Regions from separate parts of the Mesorhizobium sp. BH1-1-5 genome, predicted to be linked through region 3. Evidence: predicted binding sites of a transcription regulator. Region 3 holds the regulator's gene; each other region holds the start of a gene.
The links. The regulator LexA, encoded in region 3, represses DNA repair genes until DNA is damaged. The targets are predictions, from matches to a motif close to TGTTCNNNNTGTGTTCNG.
Positions count from the first base shown of each region.

Region 1: a site for LexA is predicted at 4,088-4,105, ahead of LB572_RS21800 (ImuA family protein). Genes of this name have one in related genera too.
Region 2: a site for LexA is predicted at 5,342-5,359, ahead of parE (DNA topoisomerase IV subunit B). Genes of this name have one in related genera too.

Region 1 is NZ_JAIUIM010000016.1:150,216-157,956, forward strand. It holds gene LB572_RS21790 (error-prone DNA polymerase) at 1-1,644, opposite strand, end outside; gene LB572_RS21795 (DUF6504 family protein) at 1,641-3,131, opposite strand; gene LB572_RS21800 (ImuA family protein) at 3,073-4,065, opposite strand; gene LB572_RS21805 (metallopeptidase family protein) at 4,249-4,686, shown strand; gene LB572_RS21810 (tautomerase family protein) at 4,723-4,929, opposite strand; gene LB572_RS21815 (SMP-30/gluconolactonase/LRE family protein) at 5,108-6,028, opposite strand; gene LB572_RS21820 (hypothetical protein) at 6,324-6,488, shown strand; gene LB572_RS21825 (DsbE family thiol:disulfide interchange protein) at 6,664-7,242, opposite strand; gene ccmD (heme exporter protein CcmD) at 7,256-7,423, opposite strand; gene ccmB (heme exporter protein CcmB) at 7,542-7,741, opposite strand, start outside.
Region 2 is NZ_JAIUIM010000005.1:35,017-42,757, reverse strand. It holds gene LB572_RS08190 (DUF2336 domain-containing protein) at 1-539, shown strand, start outside; gene LB572_RS08185 (VOC family protein) at 559-996, opposite strand; gene LB572_RS08180 (FUSC family protein) at 1,083-3,179, opposite strand; gene parE (DNA topoisomerase IV subunit B) at 3,222-5,276, opposite strand; gene cpaB (Flp pilus assembly protein CpaB) at 5,531-6,451, shown strand; gene LB572_RS08165 (type II and III secretion system protein family protein) at 6,481-7,741, shown strand, end outside.
Region 3 is NZ_JAIUIM010000010.1:222,761-230,501, reverse strand. It holds gene glp (gephyrin-like molybdotransferase Glp) at 1-736, shown strand, start outside; gene lexA (transcriptional repressor LexA) at 854-1,594, shown strand; gene LB572_RS16000 (ComEC/Rec2 family competence protein) at 1,636-4,092, opposite strand; gene gltX (glutamate--tRNA ligase) at 4,196-5,620, shown strand; gene gltA (citrate synthase) at 5,801-7,129, shown strand; gene lpxB (lipid-A-disaccharide synthase) at 7,204-7,741, opposite strand, start outside.

The DNA.
Region 1 (7,741 bases), on a different contig from region 3:
GAAGGCGCGCTTCAGGCAGGTCAGCATGCCGAGCGCCAGCACGTCCACCTTGAGGATCTTCACCGCGTCGAGGTCGTCCTTGTCCCATTCGACCATCTTGCGTTCCTCCATCGCCGTCTTGACGATGGGCACGACCTCGTCGAGCCGGTCGCGGGTGATGACGAAGCCGCCGACATGCTGGGAAAGGTGGCGGGGAAAGCCCATGATCTCGTTGGCGCGTTCCAGCACCTGCCTGGACAGCGGGTCGGTGCGGTCGAGGCCGCCGGCATTGGCCTCCCTTTCGCCGAGCTCGGAGGTCGACCAGCCCCAGATGGTGCTGGACAGCGCGCTGCGCACGTCCTCCGACAGGCCCATGGCCTTGGCCACCTCGCGTAGGGCAGAGCGGCCGCGATAGCTGATGACGGCGGCGGCCAAGGCGGTACGCTTGGCGCTGTATTTCTCGTAGATATAGGCGATGACCTCGTCGCGCCGTTCATGCTCGAAATCGACGTCGATATCGGGCGGCTCGTTGCGCTCCTCGGAGATGAAGCGCTCGAACAAGGTGTCGATGCGCTCGGGGCCGACCTCGGTGATGCCGATGCAGAAGCAGATGATCGAATTGGCGGCCGAACCGCGGCCCTGGCAGAGGATGTCCTGACTGCGGGCGAATTTGACGATGTCGTGGACGGTCAGGAAATAACGGGCATAGTTCAGGCGCTCGATCAAGGCGAGCTCGCTGTCGATGCGTTTCAGCACATAATCGGGAATGCCGGCCGGATAGCGTCTTGCCGCGCCTTCGCGGGCAAGGCGTTCGAGCTCGGCCTGCGGCCCCAGCCCGGATTCGGTCAGCTCGTCCGGATAGTTGTATTCGAGATCGCTGAGCGAAAAACTTAGCTCGTCGGCGAGGCGCAGCGTCTCGGCCAGCGCTTGCGGGTGGCGGCGGAAAAGCCGCGCCATCTCCAACGGCGGCTTCAGATGGCGCTCGGCATTGGCGGTCAGCTCCAGCCCGACGTCGGAAACCGGGGTGTTGAGGCGGATCGCGGTGAGCACATCCTGCAGCGGGCGACGCTCGGCGGCGTGATAAAGCACGTCATTGGTCGCCATCAGCGGAACGCGGGCATGCTCGGCCATCGCCGCCGCCTGCTCGATGCGGAAGCGGTCATTCCCGGCATAATTTGGCGCCACGGCAAGGCGGAGCACCGAGCCGAAGCGATCCTTAAGCCGGCTAATGAATGCCAGATTGCCATCCGCGTCTGTCGACAGATCTGGCAGGATCGCCAGCGACATCCGATCGCCCCATTCGAGCAGGTCGTCGAGCTCGAGCAATGTCGCGCCCTTCTCGGTTTCGTCGCGCAGATTGGCCTGGGTCAGCATGCGGCAGAGATGGCCCCACCCCTGGCGGTCGCGGGGATAGGCCAGAATGTCCGGCGTGCCGTCGCCGAACACCAGCCGGCAGCCCGGGTGATAGGCCATCTTCTCCACCTTGGCCTGCTGCCAGGCGCGCACGACGCCGGCCACGGTGTTCCTGTCGGCAAGGCCGATCGAGGCAAAACCATGGAATTTCGCCGTGACCACCAGCTCCTCCGGCTTGGAGGCGCCGCGCAGGAAAGAGAAATTCGAGCTGATGCCGAACTCGGCATAGGGGATGACGGTCAGCGCATTCATGCGAACACCCCATGCATGAACCAGCGCGGCGGCGCGGCCTGCGGCGCGCTGCTGTAGAGACCCTGGCGGTAGAGCCAGTAGCGGCGTCCCTCGCTGTCCTCGATGCGGTAATAGTCGCGGGTCGGCGCCTCTTCCTCGCCGGGCAGCTGCCGCCACCATTCGGCGGCGATGCGTTCCGGCCCCTCGGCGCGGGCGACGCGGTAGAGCGCGCGCCGCCAGCGGAAATTCATCGGCGGGCCTTCCGGGATCTCGGTCGCCGGCACCTCGATCGGTTCGGGCGAGCGGAACAGGCGCACCGGCCGCTCCGGCGGATAGATGGTCATCGGCGGCGCTGTTCGGGGCAGCGCCGCCCGGCCGGCCGCCGGCGCGCGCCTTTGCGGCGCCTCGGCGAAAGGCACGGTCTTGACGGCGCGTTCGGGCAGATGGCTTTCGACGACCACCGGCTTCAGCACGGCGGCCTCGCCGAGGCGGGCGCGGACGCGGTCGGCGAACAGCGCGATGTCGGCGTCATCGTCGTCCGCCTCGCCGGTGAGGTCGCCTTGCAACATGTCGAAGGCGGCGACCGACAGCACGGACAGCCGCACGAGGTCGAAGCCGAAGCCGGCATCGATGCTCTGCTCCAGCGCGGTCAGCCGTTCGTGGAACAGTCTTTGGATCAGCCGCGGCTCGCGCATCGGGCGCGAGGTGCCGACGGCGATGCGGCTGACGGCGCCGTCGACGCGGAAGAGAAGCAGCGCCAGTGTCCTTGCGCCTTCGCCGCGCCGTTCGAGGTCGCTCTTCAAGGCGACGGCAAGGCGGCTCACCAGCCGCTCGATCTCGTCGGTGAGCACGACCGGCTCGGCAAGGTGGCGCTCGACCGAGAGCGGCGCGACGGGAAGGCGCGGCGACACGGCTTCGTCGAGGCGGCCGAGCGCCTGGTCGAGGCGCAGAAGAAGAGAGGCGCCGAAGCGGCGGGCGAGCGGCGCGCGGGGTGCTGCCATCACCGCGCCGGCGGTGCGCAGGCCGACGCTCTCAAGGCCGGCGCGGGTCTCCGGCGCGATGCGCAGCGCCGACAAGGGCAGCGGCGCCAGCAGCGCCTCCTCCTCACCGCCGGCCACGATACGGTCGCCATGGAAGCGCGCCGCCGCCCAGGCGGCGCCCGGCGTCGAGGCGAGCCCGGCGCGGACATCGAAACCCTGCTGGAAGAAGCGGGTCAGGATCTCGTCCTGCATGGCGCGCTCGCCGCCGAAGAGATGCGTGCAGCCGGTGACGTCGAGGAACAGCCCGTCCTCGGCGTCGATCGCCACCAGGGGCGTGTAGCGGTCGCACCAGTCGGCAAGGCCTTCGAGCAGGCGGCGGTCGGCTTCCGCGTCGGCCTCCACCACATCGATCGAGGGGTGCATGGCGCGCGCATCGGCAATGCCCATGCCGCGCTTCAGCTTCAGCGCCTCAGCCCGCTCGTCGAGGGCTGCGATGCGCTGGGTGTTGTTGTCGCGATGGCTGATCACAAGAGGCAGGTGCTGCGAGGGCCGGGAACGCCAGGACCGCCCCAGACGCTGGCGCAGGATCCGTTCCGCGGCCAGATGCGGGAACCACAGCGACAGAATTCTCTGTTCTTTCTGCAAAAGCGTGCTCATTTGGGTTCCACTCCAGTGTGAATTGTCCGGGCAGGGCCGTGCGGCTCTTGCCGATATCGACTTTGAAGGCGGGGCGGCCGATCGAGCCGGCGAGCGGCCCGGCGACTGTCTCGCGGCTTGCCGCGGGCGCCGCCGAAACAATGAGGCGCACGGGCGCGGCGGTGGGGTCGGCCTCGCCCGCCTGGCGCAGCAAAAGCAGCGGCCGGCTGGCGTTCTGGGCGCGGGCGTGCAGCCGGCGCGTGGCGGTGAGGTCGAGCCGTTGCGGACTGCCGCGGACTTCCAGAATGACCGCGGCGAAGGCGGTCATGCGGGCGGCCTCCTCGGCGATCCATAGCGCATCGAGCAGCTTGGGCGCCTCGGAAAACAGCAATTGCTCCGGCTCGATGCCGAACAGGGCGTGCAGCCCCCTGGCATAGGGAAAGCCCGCCTCATGGAAAATTTCCGCGGTGCCGACCCAGAGGATCGGGAGGCCCTGCTTCTCTTTGAGGATGAGGCTAACGAGCGAGAGCGCGAAGCCGGCGACAGTGCCGGCATCGCGGGTTTCCAGGCCATGGATTTCGCTGAGCGCCGCCCTGGGCAGGCCGCCGCCAAGGGCCGCGTCGAGGCGCTCGATGCCGGTGCGCAGGAAGGCGTCCGCCGCGGCCACGGCAAGGCCGCGCCGGACGATCGTCATGTCCGATCCGGTAACATCAGCAGGCGCGCCAGGCGCCGGCGCTTGCAGGCGCTCGGGCAGCGTTCCTTCGATCTTCGCGATCTGGCGGCGCAGGGCAAAAACAGTGTCCCGCGCCACGGCACTCATCGCCATGACGTTCACTTCCGGCAGCAATTGTTCCTGTTATGTTCCTATAGATTCCAGAGGCGCCCGGAAGAGTCAAGCAGAGTCACAAGGAATTTATTCCTTCACCTTTTACCGTGAAAGCGGACGCCCGGCCGGCTCATTTGCCTCTATCGGCGCGAAAGCCTATATGCCGGGATCAAAGGACATTTCATGGCCCGTATCTATAAGACACGCACCTGGCACGACCAGCTCTCGCCGTCGATCGACGAGATGGAGCTTCTGGCGTTGGAGGCCTATGCCCATCTGCCGGACGAGTTCCGCAAGCTCACCGGCGAGATCATCATCCAGATCGCCGATTTCCCGACCGACGAAATCATGGACGACCTGTCGCTGGAGACGCCCTTCGACCTGCTTGGCCTGTTCGAGGGACGCGGCATCGCCGAACGCTGGAACCCGCAGACCGGCGAGGGGCCGAACCGCATCACGCTCTACCGCCGCGCCATACTCGACTATTGGGCCGAGAACGAGGAGACGATGGGCGACATCGTCACCCATGTGCTGATCCACGAGATCGGCCACCATTTCGGCCTGTCGGACGACGACATGGAGCGCATCGAGGAAGCCGCCGAGCAAGCGGCGGCGAGCTGAGCGAGAAGGGGCGCGCCCGCACCCGAACGTGCGGCCCTACCCCTTCCGCAGCGTCTCGACATCGGTCTTGCCGACATACCAGTCGCGGGCGTTGACCTCCTCGAACACCACCCAGACATCGTTATTGCTAAGCCCGGTGGCCTCCATGATGGCCGACGTCACCTTCTTGGCGATGTCAGCCTTCTTGCCGGCCGGATCGGCGGCGATCACTTCCTTGACGATGCGGATGTTGACGAATGGCATTTTTCTCCCTCCCCTTCAGTGGCTTGCACGGTCGAGACTGTTTCGAAATTCGCTCCGGCGAGTCATATGATGGTGGTTTCGAGAACCGGAGCGGAGCGGACTTGTGGGTCCGTGAGCACCGGAAGCGCAGAAACCGCCGGCAGAGGGCCGCCGGAGTAGAATTTCCAAACAGTCTCGCTCAATAGGTTTTGGCTCCGTTCACCATCAGCCGCACCATGTAGAGCGAGGTGGTGCCGGCGATGTAGAGACAGTTTAGCTTGTTGCCGCCGAACACGCAGTTGGCGGTCACTTCCGGCACCTTGACCTTGCCGATCAGCGTGCCGTCCGGATCGTAGCAATGGATGCCGTCGGCCGCGCTTGTCCAGATGCGTCCGTCGGAATCGAGCCTGAAACCGTCGAACAGGCCGGCGGTGCAGTCGGCGAAGACCTTGCCGCCGGAAACCTTCCTGCCGTGCTTGCCGACGTTGAAGACGCGCATATGCGCCGGGTTCTTCTCGCCATGCGTGCGGCCGGTGTCGACGACATAGAGCAGGCTTTCGTCGAGCGAGAAGGCAAGCCCGTTCGGCCGCACCATGTCGGTGATGACGGCCTCGACATCGCCGGTCTCCGGATCGACGCGATAGACGTTGCAGGCCCCGATCTCGCTCTCGGCCTTGTCGCCCTCATAGTCGGTGTCGATGCCGTAGCTCGGGTCGGTGAACCAGATCGAGCCGTCCGAGCGCACCACCGCGTCGTTGGGCGAGTTCAGCCGCTTGCCCTTCCACTTCTCGGCGATGGTGGTGATCGAGCCGTCGAATTCGGTGCGGCTGACGCGGCGGCCGGAATGCTCGCAGGTCACCAGCCGGCCCTGGCGGTCGACCGTGTTGCCGTTGGAATTGCCGGACGGCTGGCGGAACACGCTGACGCTGCCGTCGGTCTCGTCATAGCGCAGCATGCGGTTGTTGGGGATGTCGGACCAGACGACATAGCGGCCGGCGGCAAACCAGGCCGGCCCTTCCGCCCAGCGGCAGCCGGTGAACAGCTTTTCCACCTGGGCGCTGCCGTTGAACAGGCGCGAGAAGCGCGGATCGAGAACGTCGTAATAGTCTGCGGCCGCCATGCATTTTCCTCCCGGCACTCACGTGACGGGCGGATCAAGCCAGTCCGAAGGCGATCTGGCAAGACGGCAGACCAGGAATTTGTATGACAAAACAGATGAGAACTGCGTGAAGCGGACCGGCCTTGCGGGCCGCGCCCGACGCATGGCCCGTTAGCCCGCGGTTAACCGGCTATGCGCTGGCTGCAATGGTGCATTGCAACATCTTTCTTTTGCAATGCACCATTCCTATGTCATCCTCACAATCGTCAGGGAGGAACAACCGGCCGCGCCAATGCGGCATTAAAGGAACCCTGTCATGTTCGACAATCTTGTCTCCCGCGCCCGCGCCAGCATGGCCAAGCGCCGCCACTACAACCGCCTCGTCGCCGAAATCGAGAACCTGTCCAGCCGCGATCTCGCCGATCTGCGCGCCGACCGTTCCGAGATGCTCTACCAGGTCCACAAGCAGATCTACGGTTAAGTCTTTTCCGGTCGAGGGGAATTCCCCCTCACCCGGATCGCCAACCGAATTGCGAAGGGCAATTCGGGGCAATCCGATCTCTCCCCCAGGGGAGAGGAGCAGGTAATCGCCGGCGCCAAACCCCTTCTCCCCTCGGGGAGAAGGTGGCCGCGTAGCGGCCGGATGAGGGGGACGCCTAACCCGGCGCCGCCAGGGCTTTCTCGATCTGCGGCAACAGCAACGCCCTCACGGAATCGGGCGTCAGCGGCCCGACATGCTTGTAGGCGATCTTGCCGTCCTTGCCGATGACGAAGGTCTCGGGCACGCCATAGACGCCCCAGTCGATCGCCGCGCGCCCGGCCGGGTCGACGCCGATCGCCTGATACGGATTGCCGAGGTCGCCAAGGAAGCGGCGGGCGTTTTCGGGCTGGTCCTTGTAGTTCAGCGCGGCGAGCGTGAAGCGCTTGTCCTGCGACAGGCCGAGCAGCACCGGATGCTCTTCGCGGCACGGCGCGCACCAGGACGCGAACACGTTGACCAGCGTCACCTTTCCGGCAAAATCTTTTGACTCGAGCCCCGGCAGGCTCGTCCCCTCGAGCGGCGGCAGATCGGTCCGCGGCGCCGGAAGGCCGATCAGCGCCGAGGGGATTTCCGAGGCGTCGCGGCCCGAGAGCAGCTGCGACAGGAACAGCCCGGCCAGCCCCAGGAACACCAGCAGCGGCAACAGCACGAACAGGCGGCGGCGCGGCGCCGGGGCTTCGGTTTCGATGCTCATGACGTTTCGATGTTCATGACTTGGCGGCCTTGTCGGAGCGTCGCCGCACGCCGGCCGCTTCCAGCGCCGCCAGCTCGCGCTTGCGCGCCCGCTGGTCGAGCAGGATCCAGCCGACCAGCCCGGCGAGCACGACGGCGGTGATGGCATAGGCGGCGGTGACGAACAGGGCGTGCGCGCTCATATCGGCTGCGCCCCGCTTTCCATCATGCCAATCGTCGCGATCATGTCTTTCCCATAACCTCGCTTGGGCCGGCCCGCAATTTGTCGCGGTGCCGCAGTGGAGGAACGTCTTCCTCGTCTCAATCCGTCCCGTGCCGCAGCGCCAGCGCCGCCGCCAAGGGACCCAGCACCGCAAGAAACAGCGTCAGCGCGGCAAGAATGAGGAAGGGCTGCAGGAACGGCGCCGGATCGGCGACGGCGCCATAGCTTGCCGAAACGCCGAAGATCAGCACCGGGATGGTCAAAGGCAGCACCAGCACGGAGATCAGCAACCCACCGC
Region 2 (7,741 bases), on a different contig from region 3:
TGAAAGGTTCGCCGCTGGTGCTGGCGATGATGGGGGCGGCGCGCGCCGACCGCGTGATGCGCGACGCCTGCGTGAAGGCCTCGGTCACGCTGATCGAGGGAACGCGCATGGAAGAGCATGCGGCGTTGATCGAGCATCTGAGGTTGCGCGGCGACCTTACCGCAAGCTTCATCATCCGCACCATCGCGCATGGCAAGGTCGATTTCTTCGGCTCCACGCTGGTGGCTTTGGCTCAGCAGTCCGAGCAGCGTGTGACCGCGCTTCTCGCTGGCGGGCACGACGTGGCGCTGCAGGCGCTGTTCCGCAGCGCCGGATTTGCGCCGGCGACGCATGGCATCATCCTGCGCGCGCTGAAAATCTGGCGCGAGGTGGCCAATGGCCGGCGTGTCGCCGGCGTGCAGGAAGTGAGTTGGCTGATGCTGAAGGAACTCGGCGGCCAATCGGCCGAGGGCGATCTTGCGGGGCTGGTGAAGTCGATCCATCTCGACGCCTTGCGCGAGAACGCGCGCGGACATGCGCTGGCCATCGCCGCGGCCTAAAGCAAGTTTTACTCAGGTCTCAGCCGAGTTCTTGGGCGAGCCCGATGAGAAGCCCTCCAGGCCCGCGGATGTAGCAGAGCCGATACGCGTCTTTGTACTGGACCACTTCGCCGACGAGCTCGGCGCCGCGTTTGCGGAGCCTCTCAAGCGTGTCGTCGACATCGTCCACGGTGAACATGGCACGGAGGTAGCCCAGGGCATTCACCGGGGCGTTGCGGTGATCCGCGACGACAGTCGGCCTGAGGAAGCGGGACAACTCGAGCCGGCTGTGGCCGTCCGGCGTGCGCATCATGGCGATCTCGACGTGCTGATCGCTAAGTCCCGTGACACGTCCGGCCCATTCTCCTTCGATCGTGGCCCGCCCCTCGAGCTCGAGGCCGAGCTCGCGAAAGAAATCGATCGTCGCGTCGAGGTCCTCGACGACGATTCCGATGTTGTCCATCCGTTTGAGCGCCATGTGTCCACCCTAAAAAGTATCGACCTGTCCAACAAGGAACCGTTCCTGAAACGGTTCGATCTGAAACGCGGCACGCCCCGAATTGTTCAAGCACGACCCTTCGCAAAGAAATCCGGATAGTCTTCCATCGCCGCGGCGATGATGCGCAGCGAGGCGGCGATCTGCAGCATTTCGAGCCGATCGCTGCGTTGGGCGATGTTGGCCGCATATCGCCTCGCCACCGCGACGGTCGCGGTCTGCGGCTCTTCCGGCCGTCTAAACAGCAATTCGCGCGCCAGGCCGCGCAGGAAATTGCCGATGGACTCGACCGTCTCGTGCGGGACGGCAGAGTTCAGTTGCGCGTGGCGCAGCCGCAGCACCTCCAGCCCTACGGTGACGGCGGCGATGCTTCCGCCAAGGACGGGGTCGCCCTTGCGGCCCGTCCGCTGCACCTGCGGCATCAACTGGTTGATCCGGTCATAGGCGAGGCTTTCGAAGGCCGAGCGCCGGGGTACCCGTTCATGCAGGCAAAGCCGCGCGAGATCCTCGCGCATCGCCTGCGAGATGCGCTCCACGGTGACCCGGGGATCGGCAGGCAGCACGACGATGAAGACGCCGATGGCAATCAGGATGCCGACCAGGATCGACGCCGAGCCGGCGAAGAACGCCCCTGGATCGTAGACCATCTGCTGATGCGGGCTGAGGAAGGCGAGGAAGTTGATGGCGAAGGCGGTGGCGACGCCGACATGGCGCGGATTGGCCATGCCGAGCGCCGCCGGCACCAGGATCGGCACGACAAAGAGCGTGAACCAGCCGAAGCCGGGCAGCGCCGGCAGCGCGACCTGGCCGACGAGGAACGCGAAGGGCAGCGCGATCAGCGTCCCGGTGAAGAAACCCCAGGCGGACTGCACCGGATCCGGACGCGCCGCGAACAGGCTGGAGACGACGGCGACGAGGATGACGGTGCCTGCGGCCTCCGACCATTTGGTCGTCAGCCAGAAGATCGCCACGAGCAATGTCGCGAGCGTGGCGCGCACGGCGTTTCGCCATGCGGCCTGGTAGTCGCGGTGGACGACCAGCGCCGGCTGGCCTCGATCGCTCGATTTCCGGGAGGCGGGCGAGCGAAGCGCGTCAAGCCCGCGCATCACCTGCTTAAGCGCCTCGGCGAAATCGCCGGCAATGGTCAGGCGGGTGATGGTGCCGACCTTGTCTTCACCGGTATCGTTGGGGCCGGCATCGTTTGGGTTGGTATCTTTGGGCAGGTCGGGCATCTCCCTGGCCTTGCCGGCGATCGCGTCGAGCCGGGCGACCCAGGGGGCCGTGTCTTCGAGCGCGCCGGGCGTCGCCGCCAACTCGCCGACGAAGGCTTTCAACTCGCGGCGCATCGGGATGAGCGCCGCATTCCTCGGCGCGCGGTGGCTATGCAGCGCGCGCGCCGCCGAAAGCGCCCACAGCAGCTGGCCGATCGTGCGCCGCACCGGATGCGCGCGGGTGGCGAAGCTCGGCGCCTCCAGTCGCGCATAGGTGCGCATCTCGGCGAGCGTCTGGGCATCGGTGATCAGCTTGCGCTGGAGCGCGGCAAGGCTTGCCGGATCGCCACCGGAAAAAGCGCCGGACGCATATTCGGCGAGGTCGAGGATGCTGCGCTTCAGCCTGGAGATGATGGCGTCGGCCGCGAGCTTCGGCAGGATCAGCCGGCTGGTGACGCCTGCGCAGACGATGCCGAGCACGATCTCGGCGCAGCGCGCGATCGCCAGGTCGACGACGATGTGCGGCTGTCCGAGGGCCGGCAGGCTGATGATCATCGCGGTGTAGCCGGCAAGCGCGGCGCCATAGGCTTCCGGGTTGCGCAGCAGCGACGAGACCAGCGTGCAGACGCCGATCCAGAGCGCCAGCACGCTCACCAACAGCCAGGGATTGGCGCCGAACAGCGATGTGATGCCGACTGCCGCCAGGCCGCCGGCCAACGTGCCGAGCAGCCGGTAGAAGCCTTTTGCCAGCACCATGCCGGCAACCGGCTGCGCGACGATGAAGACCGTCATCATCGCCCATTGCGGATGGTCGAGCTTCAGCGCGTAGGCGGCAAGCAGCGCGATCAGCCCGGCCGAAACCGTGCGCAGGGCAAAAATCCAGTCCGAACGGGTCGGCTGCGTCAGACCGCTTAGCGTCGTCTCGACAAGCTCGTTCAACCGCGTCCAGGTCACATCGGTTCTCCGTGCCGGAGATTGTTATGGACCAGCAGGCGATCAGATATCCAGCACGTCCGCCTCGGCGAATTCGGCGCGCTCCTGGATGAAGCGGAAGCGCGCCTCGGGCTTGGTGCCCATCAGCGCGTCGACGGCATCCTTGGTGGCCTGCTCGGCGTCGATCACGTCGACCCTCAGAAGCGTGCGCTTCCTCGGATCCATCGTGGTCTCCTTGAGCTGCGAGGCCATCATCTCGCCCAGGCCCTTGAAGCGGCCGATCTCGACTTTGCCGCGTCCGGTGAACTCGGTGCGCAGCAATTCGTCCTTGTGCGCGTCGTCGCGGGCATAGCCGACCTTGCCGCCCTGCCGGATCGAATAGAGCGGCGGCACGGCCATGTAGAGATGGCCGCCGCGGATCAGGTTCGGCATCTCCTGGTAGAAGAAGGTGATCAACAGCGAAGCGATATGCGCGCCGTCGACGTCGGCGTCGGTCATGATGATCACGCGGTCGTAGCGCAGGTCCTCGTCGCGGTATCTCGAGCGCGTGCCGCAGCCGAGCGCCTGGGTCAGGTCGGAAATCTGCTGGTTGGCGGCAAGCTTGTCGTTGCCGGCGGAGGCGACGTTGAGGATCTTGCCGCGCAGCGGCAGAACCGCCTGGCTGGCGCGGTCGCGCGCCTGCTTGGCCGAGCCGCCGGCCGAGTCGCCCTCAACGATGAAGATCTCGGCGCCGGCGGCGGCGTTCTGCGTGCAATCGGCGAGCTTGCCCGGAAGGCGTAGCTTGCGCACCGCGCTCTTGCGCGAGACTTCCTTTTCCTGGCGGCGCCGCACGCGCTCATCGGCGCGCGCGATGACCCATTCGAGAAGCTTCGAGGCTTCCTGCGGATTGTCGGCCAGCCAGTGGTCGAACGGGTCGCGGATGGCGTTTTCGACGATGCGCATCGCCTCGATCGTCGCCAGCCTGTCCTTGGTCTGGCCGACGAATTCCGGCTCGCGAATGAACACGGACAGCATGCCGGCGGCCGAGATCATCACGTCCTCGGTGGTGATGATCGAGGCGCGCTTGTTGCCGATGAGGTCGGCATAGGCGCGCAATCCACGCGCCAGCACGTTGCGGAACCCGGCCTCATGCGTGCCGCCTTCAGGGGTCGGAATGGTGTTGCAGTAGGAGTTGAGGAAACCGTCACCGCCGAACCAGGTCACCGCCCATTCGAGCGAACCGTGGCCGCCCTGCTTGTCGCTCTTGCCGGCGAAGACCTCGCGCGTGACCTGGAATTCGTCGCCGAGCGACGCCTTGAGATAATCCTTGAGGCCGCCGGGGAAATGGAACTCGGCCTTGGCCGGCGTCTGGTCCTTGTCCTTGATCAGCGACGGATCGCAGGTCCAGCGGATCTCGACACCGCCGAACAGATAGGCTTTCGAGCGTGTCATGCGGTAAAGCCGCGCCGGTTCGAAGGCGGCGCCCTTGCCGAAAATCTGCTCGTCGGGATGGAAGCGGGTCCTCGTGCCGCGGCGGTTGTGGACCTCGCCGAGATGCTCGAGACCGCTGACCGGGACGCCGCGGGAAAAACGCTGGCGGTAAAGTTGGCGACCCCGCGCGACTTCGACCTCGAGGTGGTCGGACAGCGCGTTGACGACCGAGACGCCGACGCCATGCAGGCCGCCGGAGGTCTCGTAGACCTTGGAGTCGAACTTGCCGCCCGAATGCAGCGTCGTCATGATGACTTCGAGCGCCGGCTTCTTGAATTTCGGATGCGGATCGACCGGGATGCCGCGGCCATTGTCGGTGACGGTCAGGAAGCCGTCGGCGGAAAGCTCGACGTCGATGAAGGTGGCGTGGCCGGCCACAGCTTCGTCCATCGAATTGTCGATGACCTCGGCGAACAGGTGATGCATCGCCTTGTCGTCGGTGCCGCCGATATACATGCCCGGACGGCGCCGCACCGGCTCCAGCCCTTCCAGCACCTCGATGTCGGCGGCGCTGTAGCTTTCGCTGCCGTCGCGGGCGGCGGTCGAACGCTTCGCGGCCTGCACCAGCGGATCGGCGGGCCGCGAGGGCGCGCGCACCGGCTGCGCCGGTTTTTCCATCTTGCCGAAGAGGTCGTTGCTGTCGTCCATGCTGGGCCTAGCGTCCGGTAATGCGAATCACGTCTCGATACTGCCACGCTTTTGGCGGGCGAACGAGTTCCTGTTCCGTTCAGGGATCAAACTGTCTCTTATTCCAAAACCATTCGATAACCAAGCCGGCCGAAATAGGGCGATCGGCGGGTGGTGGGATTCCTGATTCTTTAACAATGACGCCTAGCGTGAGGCCTAACTAACAAAAGACCACGGGCGTCAGGGGTTTCGTTGTGAGGGGCAGGGCCATAACCATGATCGGCATCGCCGCCGTCTTCGGCGCGATCTCGATCTTTGCGGCGGATTTCTGGGTCAAGAGCCAGGCGAAGGCTCAGCCCGAGGTCAAGGTCGTCACGGTCGAAGCCCCGCAGCAGCCCAAGGTCGAGTTCAAGACCATCGTGGTGGCTCAAGCGCCGCTGCGCTACGGCATGGAGCTTGGGCGGGCGCAACTCGCCGAGATCCCGTGGCCGCAGGATTCCCTGCCGCAGGGCGCTTTTCCGACCATCGACAAGCTGCTTGCGGACGGCAGCCGGGTCGTGCTGTCGCCGATCGAGGTCAACGAACCGGTGCTGCTCGCCAAGCTGTCGGGACCGAACGGCCGCGCCACCCTTTCCAACATGCTGTCGCCGGGAATGCGGGCCGTCACCATCCGCACCGACGAGATCGCCGGCGTCGGCGGCTTCATCACGCCGGGAGACCGCGTCGACGTCGTTTTGACGCGTGACGCCGGAGACATCCAGGAAGTGTCCAAGAATGCGCTGGGAGCAGCCGGCTCGACGGTGACCTCGGAGGTCGTCGTCTCCGACGCCAAGGTGCTTTCGGTCGGGCAGGGCGCTGACGAACGCAAGACCGAGCCGCAGATCGCCAATTCCGTGACCATCGAGGTGACCAACGAAGGGGCGCAGAAAGTGGCGCTCGCCCGCACCGTCGGCACCTTGTCACTGTCCTTGCGTTCCGCAGCCGACGCCAGCGCCAGCAAAAGCGGGCTCACGACCATCTCGTCCTTCGGCGGTTCGGTTGCCGCAAGCACGCAAGCGAGCGCCGCCTCGCTCGTCAATGCGGTGACGAAGGACCAGGACGAGCCGAAATTCAAGACGGTGATCGTGACGCGCGGCGACAAGGTCGAGGAATACAAGGTTCCTTCACGGGAACCGCCGCAGGAACTGCAGCAATAGCCGGTGGGGACCGGCGGGGACGGGGCAAGATGTTCGGGTTTGATGTATTTCGGACGACCGGGGGATGGCGCCTTCTCGGCGCGATCGCGCTGGCGGCGGCAATGCTTGGCGTCGCCGCGCCGGCAAGGGCGGACAATGACGTCGTCTATGTCTCGGCGAACAAGAACGCTTCGATCAAGGTCGCCAAGGGCAAGCCGAAGACGATCATGACGAGCGCCGCCTTCTACCAGATCGTCATCGGCGATCCGGAGATCGCCAACGTCAATCCGCTGACCGACAAGTCATTCTATGTGCTCGGCAACAATCTGGGCACCACAGGCATCGCGCTCTTCGACCAGAACAAGCAGCTTGTCGGCACCATCGACATCGAGGTGACGCTGGATACCGACCAGTTGGCCAGCACCATCCGCGCCAGCGTGCCCGACGCCAAGATCAAGGTCGGTTCAGCGAACGGCCGCGTGGTGCTGTCGGGCGAGGCCGACGACGCGGTCGCCGCCGACAAGGCCAGCAAGATCGCGTCGCGCTTTTCCGGCAACGAGGAAGTCATCAACTCGGTCAACATCTCGTCCTCGCAGCAGGTGCAGCTCAACGTCCGCTTCGTCGAGATCAACCGTCAGGCCGGTCAGGACCTCGGCGCTAAATACAGCGCCAATTTCGCCTATGGCATAGGCAACCGCAAAGTCGTGCTGAACCCGGATGGGGGAAGCGTGACGGGGGCCGGAACCGGTGAGATCATCGGCAGCCTCTTGTCGAACGGCGTTTCGATCGACATCGCCATCAAGGCGCTGGAGGAACGCGGTCTGGCGCGGCGGCTGGCCGAGCCGAACCTGATCGCGCGTTCGGGCCAGACGGCGAGCTTCCTTGCCGGCGGCGAGTTCCCGATCCCGGTTTCCGAAGACAATGGCAAGATCAGCGTCACCTACAAGAAATACGGCGTCGGCCTGGATTTCACCCCGACGGTGCTGAAGGACGGGCTGGTGAGCCTCGACATCGCGCCGGAAGTGTCCTCGATCGACCCGTCCGCTTCGATCCAGGTCAGCAGCGGCATTTCCATTCCGGCCTTCATCGTGCGCCGCGCCAGGACATCGGTCGACCTCAAGAACGGCCAGAGCTTCATGATCGCCGGCCTTCTGCAGTCGCAGAACGACATCACGACATCACGGGTGCCGGGGATCGGCAAGCTGCCGGTGCTCGGTCCGCTGTTCTCGTCGAAATCCTATCAGCGGCGCGAGACCGATCTGGTCATCATCGTCACGCCTTACCTGGTCAAGCCGGTCGATCCCTCGAAGA
Region 3 (7,741 bases):
GCTTTCGCTCGCGGCGTCGGCCAACCACCCTGCCTTGAGCGTCGTACGCCGGCCGCTGGTTGCCATCATCGCCACCGGCGACGAATTGCTGCCGCCGGGGAGCGCGCTCGGCCCCGACCAGATCATTTCCTCCAACGCCTATGGCGTTGCCGCCGCCGCCCAGTCCGTCGGCGCGCGCGCGCTCGATCTGGGCATCGCCGCCGACCGCAAGGAGGCGATCGCGGCGCTGGTCAGGAAAGCGGTCGAGGCGAACGCAGACGTCATCGTCACGCTCGGCGGCGCGTCGGTCGGCGACCACGACCTGATCCATGACGTGCTCATCGGCGAAGGCATGACGCTCGACTTCTGGAAGATCGCCATGCGCCCCGGCAAACCGCTGATGTTTGGCCGGCTTGGCAATGTCCGATGCATCGGCCTGCCCGGCAACCCGGTGGCCAGTATCGTCTGCTCGCAACTCTTCCTGAAACCGCTGCTTGCCCGGCTCGGCGGCCGCGATCACAGGCAGGACGTGCGAGCCGCCCGGTTGGGCGCCGCCATGCAGGCCAACGATGTCAGGCAGGACTATGTGCGCGCCGTCGTGCGCGAAGAAGCCGGCGCCCTGATCGCAACACCTTTCGGCATCCAGGACTCCTCGATGCTGCGGATGCTCGCCGACGCCAACGGCCTGATCCTGCGTGAGCCCTTCGCGCCGGCCGCCGAGACAGGCGCCGAATGCAGCGTTCTGATGTTACGCTGAACAAAACGTCAACAAATTCACTAAACTTTAAACGGTTGCGGAACACAACTGGAACAGATAGTGTTTGTTCTGGGTTTGTTTTTCTGATTCTGGTTTCAGAACCCGTGGGGGCCGCCGATGCTGACGCGCAAACAACATGAACTCCTGATGTTCATCCATGAACGCCTGAAGGAGAGCGGGATTCCCCCATCCTTCGACGAGATGAAGGAAGCGCTCGACCTTGCATCCAAGTCCGGCATCCACCGGCTGATCACGGCGCTGGAAGAGCGCGGCTTCATTCGCCGGCTGCCTAACCGGGCGCGTGCGCTGGAAGTGTTGCGCCTGCCCGACTCGATCGCCCCCGGCCTCAATGCGGCGAAGAAGTTTTCGCCAAGCGTCATCCAGGGCAGCCTGGGTCAGAACAATGTCAGTCGTCAGATCAGGCCGGTGGCGCCGTCGCGAGCCCCGACGCCAAGCAATGACGACGATGCCGTTTCGGCCGTATCCATCCCGGTGATGGGACGCATCGCCGCCGGTGTGCCGATCGACGCCATCCAGCACCAGACGCATTCGATCACCGTGCCGCCGGACATGATCATGGGCGGCGAGCACTATGCGCTGGAGGTCAAGGGCGACTCGATGATCGAGGCTGGCATCTTCGACGGCGATACCGTCATCATCCGCAACGCCAATACGGCGAGCCCGGGCGAGATCGTGGTGGCGCTGGTCGACGACCAGGAAGCGACCTTGAAGCGCTTCCGCCGCAAGGGTGCCTCGATCGCGCTCGAGGCCGCCAACCCGGCCTATGAAACCCGGATCTTCGGACCGGACCGGGTCAAGGTTCAGGGTAAGCTCGTCGGACTTATCCGCCGCTACTGAGCAAGGCTGGGCGGCGGTCTTCGTCCGGAATTGCCCGACATCTATTCTGTCGGCTGCGGCGCTGCAGCCGGCTTGTCCGGCCGTTGATAGGGCGGCAGCCCCCTCGCCTCGCGCGTGTATTTCCGTTGCTCGTGCCAGGGTCGATATGGTTCTTCGACCGCATAGCGAGCGGTTGGCCGCGCGGTTGCCGATTGCGGATCGAAGAAGACGGCGGCGCTGCCGTCGCGCGCCAGCTGCCGCTTGGTGACGACAAGCACGCGCGGATCGTGGCAGGGGTTGTAGGCGGTGGCGTCGTTGATGACGATGAGGTCGGCGAAGCCGCAGGCCGGCCGCGCGCTGCCGCGGTTCTCGGCGAGCGCGACGATGGCGCCGGACGGATGCCGGCCGATGCAGAGGTCGTCCGTACAGTAGAAGGGCGAGCCGGGCGGCAGGTCGACCGGATCGGCGATGTCCAACGCATCTTTGGCGAACGTTTCGGGCGGCACGATTTCCTCGGCTTTCAGCGCCCGTTTCCAGTTGTCGGTGGTGAATTCGTTGGAGCGTTCGCGATTGACGGCGAGCTCGCCGCCGCCGATCGGCATTGCCACCAGATGCGCGTCCTCGGAGATGAGCACATCCGGCGTGCTCACATGCGGAATGGCCAGCAGCGCGGCGAGAGCGAAGGGCACGGCTGCCAACCTAAGCCAGGTGGTGGCCATGGTCGCGATGACCAGCGCGATCGTCGCCAGCAGCACCGACTGGATCGAGATCAGCCCGACGGCATCGACCGGTGAGCGCTCGGAGATCCACGCCGAAATGGCGATCATCGCCGTCAGGCCCTTGCCCATCACATAAAGGAACGGACCGTCGAAGCCGAAGGGCATCGCCAGCGCGCTCAACACGGCGAACGGCATGACGATCAGCGAGACGATCGGCATCACCGCCAGATTGGCAAACAGGCTGAGCGGCGACACGCGCTGGAAATGCCAGATAGCAAACAGCAATGTAGCGCTGCCCGCGATGAGCGAGGTTACGGCGGCGCCACCCACCCCGAGCGCCAGTTTTCGCGACAGGTACCCGAGGAACGATCGCTTTGCCGGCGGCGTTGTCGTTTTGCCGGCGCGATAATCGGCAAAGCCGGCAAAGGCGCCGACCAGGGCGGCGGTGGCAGCAAACGACATCTGGAAGCTCGGGCCGACCACCTCGTGCGGCGAGACAAGGATGACGGCGATGGCCGAGATCGCCAAGTTGCGCATGGTCAGCGCCGCGCGGTCGAAGAGCACGGCGGCGAGCATGACAGCCAGCATGATGAAGCTTCGCTCGGCCGCCACGACGATGCCGGAGATCACGAGATAGGCGGCGATCGAGAGCAACGCTATTCCAGCGGCATATTTCTTCACCGGCCGGCGCGACGAGAAATCCGGAAACAGCGCGAAGGCGCCGCGCAAAAGCACCATTATCGTGCCGGCGACCAGCGCCATGTGCAGGCCCGAGATAGAAATGATGTGGTAGATGCCGGTCCGCCGCATCGACTCGTTGATCGCTTCCGGAATGCCGGCGCGCACGCCGACGATCAGCGCCGCGGCGATCTCGCCTTCGGACCCGCCGATGGCGCTCCTGATATGGTCGGCAATGCCTTCGCGCGCGTTTTCGATGGCCGATGTGACGCGCGCGCCAAAAGGTGCCTCCACTGGCCCAATCAGCTTCGGATCGCCCAGGAAAAAGCCGCTGGCGCCAATGCCGGCAAAGTAGCTGTCGAAGGAATAGTCGTAGCTGTCCGGCCGAACCGGGCCGGTCGGCGGCAACAGCTTGGCATAGCCCGTCAGCATCGAGCCGGCGGTCATGCCGGGTGGGATCCTGCGCGCCGACAGCCTGACGCGGTCCGGCGCGTAGCGCAGCTTCGGATGCTGCGTGGAAATCAAGTCGATGGTCAGCCGGACGCGGCCGTTGGCCATCGCCTCGGCGGTGACGAGGCGGCCGGTCAGCCGCGTCTGGATTTCGGAGCCCAGCATCGGCGTCGCCATCCGCCAGGTCTCCACCTTGGCGCCGAGAAAGCCGAGCGCACAGAAAAGGCTCGCCATGAAGACAAGGTGCGTTTTCTGCCAGGAACGCGAGACCGCCGCGCAGATGGCCATCAGGGCCACCGCCGCAATTGGCCTGTAGAGATCGGGCTCACTGCCTAGCGAGAAGTAATAGATGACGCCGGCCGCAAGGAAGACCGGCACCAGCAGGAAGCCGATACCGCGATCGAGCTCGGTCGTGGCGGCGACGGCAATGCTCCGGCGCAGTGCAGGAAGCGAAACGCGGCCAAGCTGCTTGCGGATCCGGCTGACGGTGCCTGCCGGCGAGGCTGGCTGTAGCGCATCGTCGCTGGACGGCAGAAGCTCGGTTGGTGGACGGAATTCCGGAAGCGAAACCGGCGCGGCCTCTGCGGGCGAGGCATGGACAAACATCAGGCGCTCGCTGACGCCCGCCGTCGTTCCCTCGCCCTTCTCCGCGCCCCGGCCACGTCCAGCCATCGGGTCTGCCCCTTGCGCCCCAGACCGCCTATGCTACATGAACGCCGACCGCGTGGAAGTCCGCGCGAAACATGCATTTTTTCAGTGCTTCTTCGAGAGTTCCATGTCCGACAAGGTCGTCACCCGTTTTGCCCCCTCGCCGACAGGCTATTTGCATATCGGTGGCGCGCGCACGGCGCTGTTCAACTGGCTTTATGCCAAGCACACCGACGGCACGATGCTGCTGCGTATCGAGGATACCGATCGCGAGCGCTCCACCGAGGCTGCCACGGCTGCCATTCTCGACGGACTGACCTGGCTCGGCCTCTCCTGGGACGGCGACGCCGTTTCGCAGTTCGAGCGCGCGCCGCGCCATCGCGAGGTGGCCGAGGAGCTCGTGCGCATGGGCAAGGCCTACTACGCCTATGAGACGCCGGCCGAGCTCGAGGCGATGCGCGAGGCCGCGCGCGCCAAGGGCCTGCCGCCGCGCTACAACGGCCACTGGCGCGACCGCGCTCCGTCCGAGGCGCCGTCAGGCGTCAAGGGCGCGATCCGCATCAAGGCGCCGTCCGAGGGCGTGACGATCGTCAACGATCGCGTGCAGGGCGAGGTGCGCTTCCCGAACAAGGATCTCGACGACTTCATCATCCTGCGTTCTGACGGCGTCCCGACCTACATGCATGCTGTCGTCGTCGACGACCACGACATGGGCGTCACCCACATCATCCGCGGCGACGACCACCTGACCAACGCCGCGCGCCAGACGGTGATCTATAACGCCATGGGCTGGAACGTGCCGTCGATGTCGCACATCCCGCTGATCCACGGCGCCGATGGCGCCAAGCTGTCGAAGCGGCATGGCGCGCTCGGCGTCGAGGCCTATCGCGCCATGGGCTACCTGCCGGAAGCCCTGCTCAACTATCTGGCGCGGCTCGGCTGGAGCCATGGCGACGACGAGGTGATGTCGATCAAGGACATGGTCGCCTGGTTCGACATCGGCGATGTCAACAAGGGCGCGGCCCGCTTCGATTTCGCCAAGCTCGAGGCGCTGAACGGCGTCCATATGCGCAAGATGGACGACCAGGCGCTGTTCGACATCTTCGTCGCCACTTTGCCCTATCTCGAAGGCGGCCCCGCACTTGCGGCAAAGCTCGACGACAGGCGCAAGGCGCTGCTGCTCGCCGCCATGCCTGGCCTCAAGGAGCGGGCCAAGACCCTTGTGGAACTGGTCGACGGCGCGGCCTTCCTGTTCGCCGAGCGGCCATTGCCGCTGGACGAGAAGGCGGCGGGCTTGCTCAACGCGGATGCGCGCGCGATTTTGCGCGGCGCGCATGGCGCATTGTCTTCTGTCCAGGGCGAGTGGAACGCCGCTTCGGCGGAGGCTTCGATCCGCGAATTCGCGCAGGCCGGCGGGCACAAGCTCGGCGCCGTAGCGCAACCGCTCAGGGCCGCGCTGACCGGCCGCAGCACTTCGCCCGGCGTGTTCGACGTGCTTGCCGTGCTGGGCCGTCAGGAAAGCCTGGCGCGCATAGCAGATCAAATCGATTAGGAGCGAACTGGCCCAAGAAGATTGGCATTGAAAGGTGTGTTTCGCAGTGCAACATTAGGCCTTGGCCCAATCTGGCACGCACCTCCTAAAATGCGGTGGCGAGTTCGCGCATTCCGGTGACTTCGACGTGTCGTTTGCAGGAATTGCCTTGCCGGCCTGAGGATACAAAAGGAGTTGAGAATGAGCGAAGCTGCGACAAAACTGGAACCGGGCAGCAAGGCGCGCGAGTCGACCGCCAGGCTCGAACTCGCCGGCAAGACGCACGAATTGAAGGTGCGAAGCGGCACGGTCGGGCCTGACGTCATCGACATCGGTTCGCTCTACAGCACGACCGGCGCCTTCACCTACGATCCGGGCTTCACCTCCACCGCAAGCTGCGAGTCTGGGATCACCTTCATCGACGGCGATGCGGGCATCCTGCTGCATCGTGGTTTCCCGATCGACCAACTTGCCGAGCATGGCGACTTCCTCGAAGTCTGCTATTTGCTGCTCTACGGCGAGTTGCCGACCAAGGCCCAGAAGGACGACTTCGACTATCGCGTGACGCGCCACACCATGGTGCATGAGCAGATGTCGCGCTTCTTCACCGGCTTCCGTCGCGACGCGCATCCGATGGCCGTCATGTGCGGCGTGGTCGGCGCGCTGTCGGCCTTCTACCATGACTCGACCGACATCTCGGACCCGTACCAGCGCATGGTCGCCTCGATGCGCCTGATCGCCAAGATGCCGACGATCGCGGCGATGGCGTATAAGTACCATATCGGCCAGCCGTTTATTTACCCGAAGAACGATCTCGGCTTCGCGGCCAACTTCCTGCACATGTGCTTTGCCGTGCCGTGCGAGGAGTACAAGATCAACCCGGTGCTGGCGCGCGCCATGGACCGCATCTTCATCCTGCACGCCGACCATGAGCAGAACGCCTCGACCTCGACGGTTCGCCTGGCCGGCTCTTCCGGCGCCAATCCGTTCGCCTGCATCGCCGCCGGCATCGCCTGCCTGTGGGGTCCGGCGCATGGCGGCGCCAACGAAGCGGCGCTGAACATGCTGGGCGAGATAGGCCATGTCGACCACATCCCCGAGTTCATTGCCCGGGCCAAGGACAAGAACGACCCGTTCCGCCTGATGGGCTTCGGCCACCGCGTCTACAAGAACTACGATCCGCGCGCCAAGATCATGCAGAAGACCGCGCATGAGGTGCTAGGCGAGCTCGGCATCAAGGACGATCCGCTGCTCGACATCGCCATGGAGCTGGAAAAGATCGCGCTGACCGACGAGTATTTCATCGAAAAGAAGCTCTACCCGAATGTCGATTTCTACTCCGGCATCACGCTGAAGGCGCTGGGCTTCCCCACCACCATGTTCACCGTTCTGTTCGCGGTCGCGCGCACCGTCGGCTGGATCGCGCAGTGGAAGGAAATGATCGAGGATCCGCACCAGAAGATCGGCCGCCCACGTCAGCTTTACACCGGCGCCACGGAACGCGACTACGTGCCGATTGCGAAGCGGTAATTGAGCGAATAGCGAAATAGCGAGTAGCAAATAGGGGAAGAAGGGCAAACCGACACAGCCCTATTCGCTATTCGCTACTCCCTATTCGCTTTCTTGATACACCCCATCACCACTTCCGCGGCGATCTCGCCCGAGGGCCGTTCGGTCGCCATGCGTCGGGCGATCTCGGCAAAGCCCGCCTTTTGCCAGGCGCGCATGCCGGTGTCGGCAAACAGGGCTTCCAACTGCCGGGCGAGGTTCTCCGGCCGGACATACTGGTCGTAGAATTCCGGGACCAGCGCGCGGTCGGAAATGAGGTTGGGCAGCAGCGCCGACCACGTCGTCACCATATGCTGCAATATCTGGCGCGCGATCGGATCGAGCTTGTAGCAGGACACCATCGGAACGCCCGCGAGCGCCAGTTCCAATGAAACCGTTCCAGAAGCGATCAACGCCGCATCGGCCTTGCCGAAGGCCTGCCATTTGCGCTCCGGCTCGGTGATGATTTCCGGCTTGTCGTCCCAGCTAGCGACAGAGGCCTTCACCAACTTGGCGACATGCGGCACCGTCGGCAGCAGCAGACGCAGGCTATGGCCGCGTTGGCGCAGCACCGACATCGCCTTGCCGAAGGGC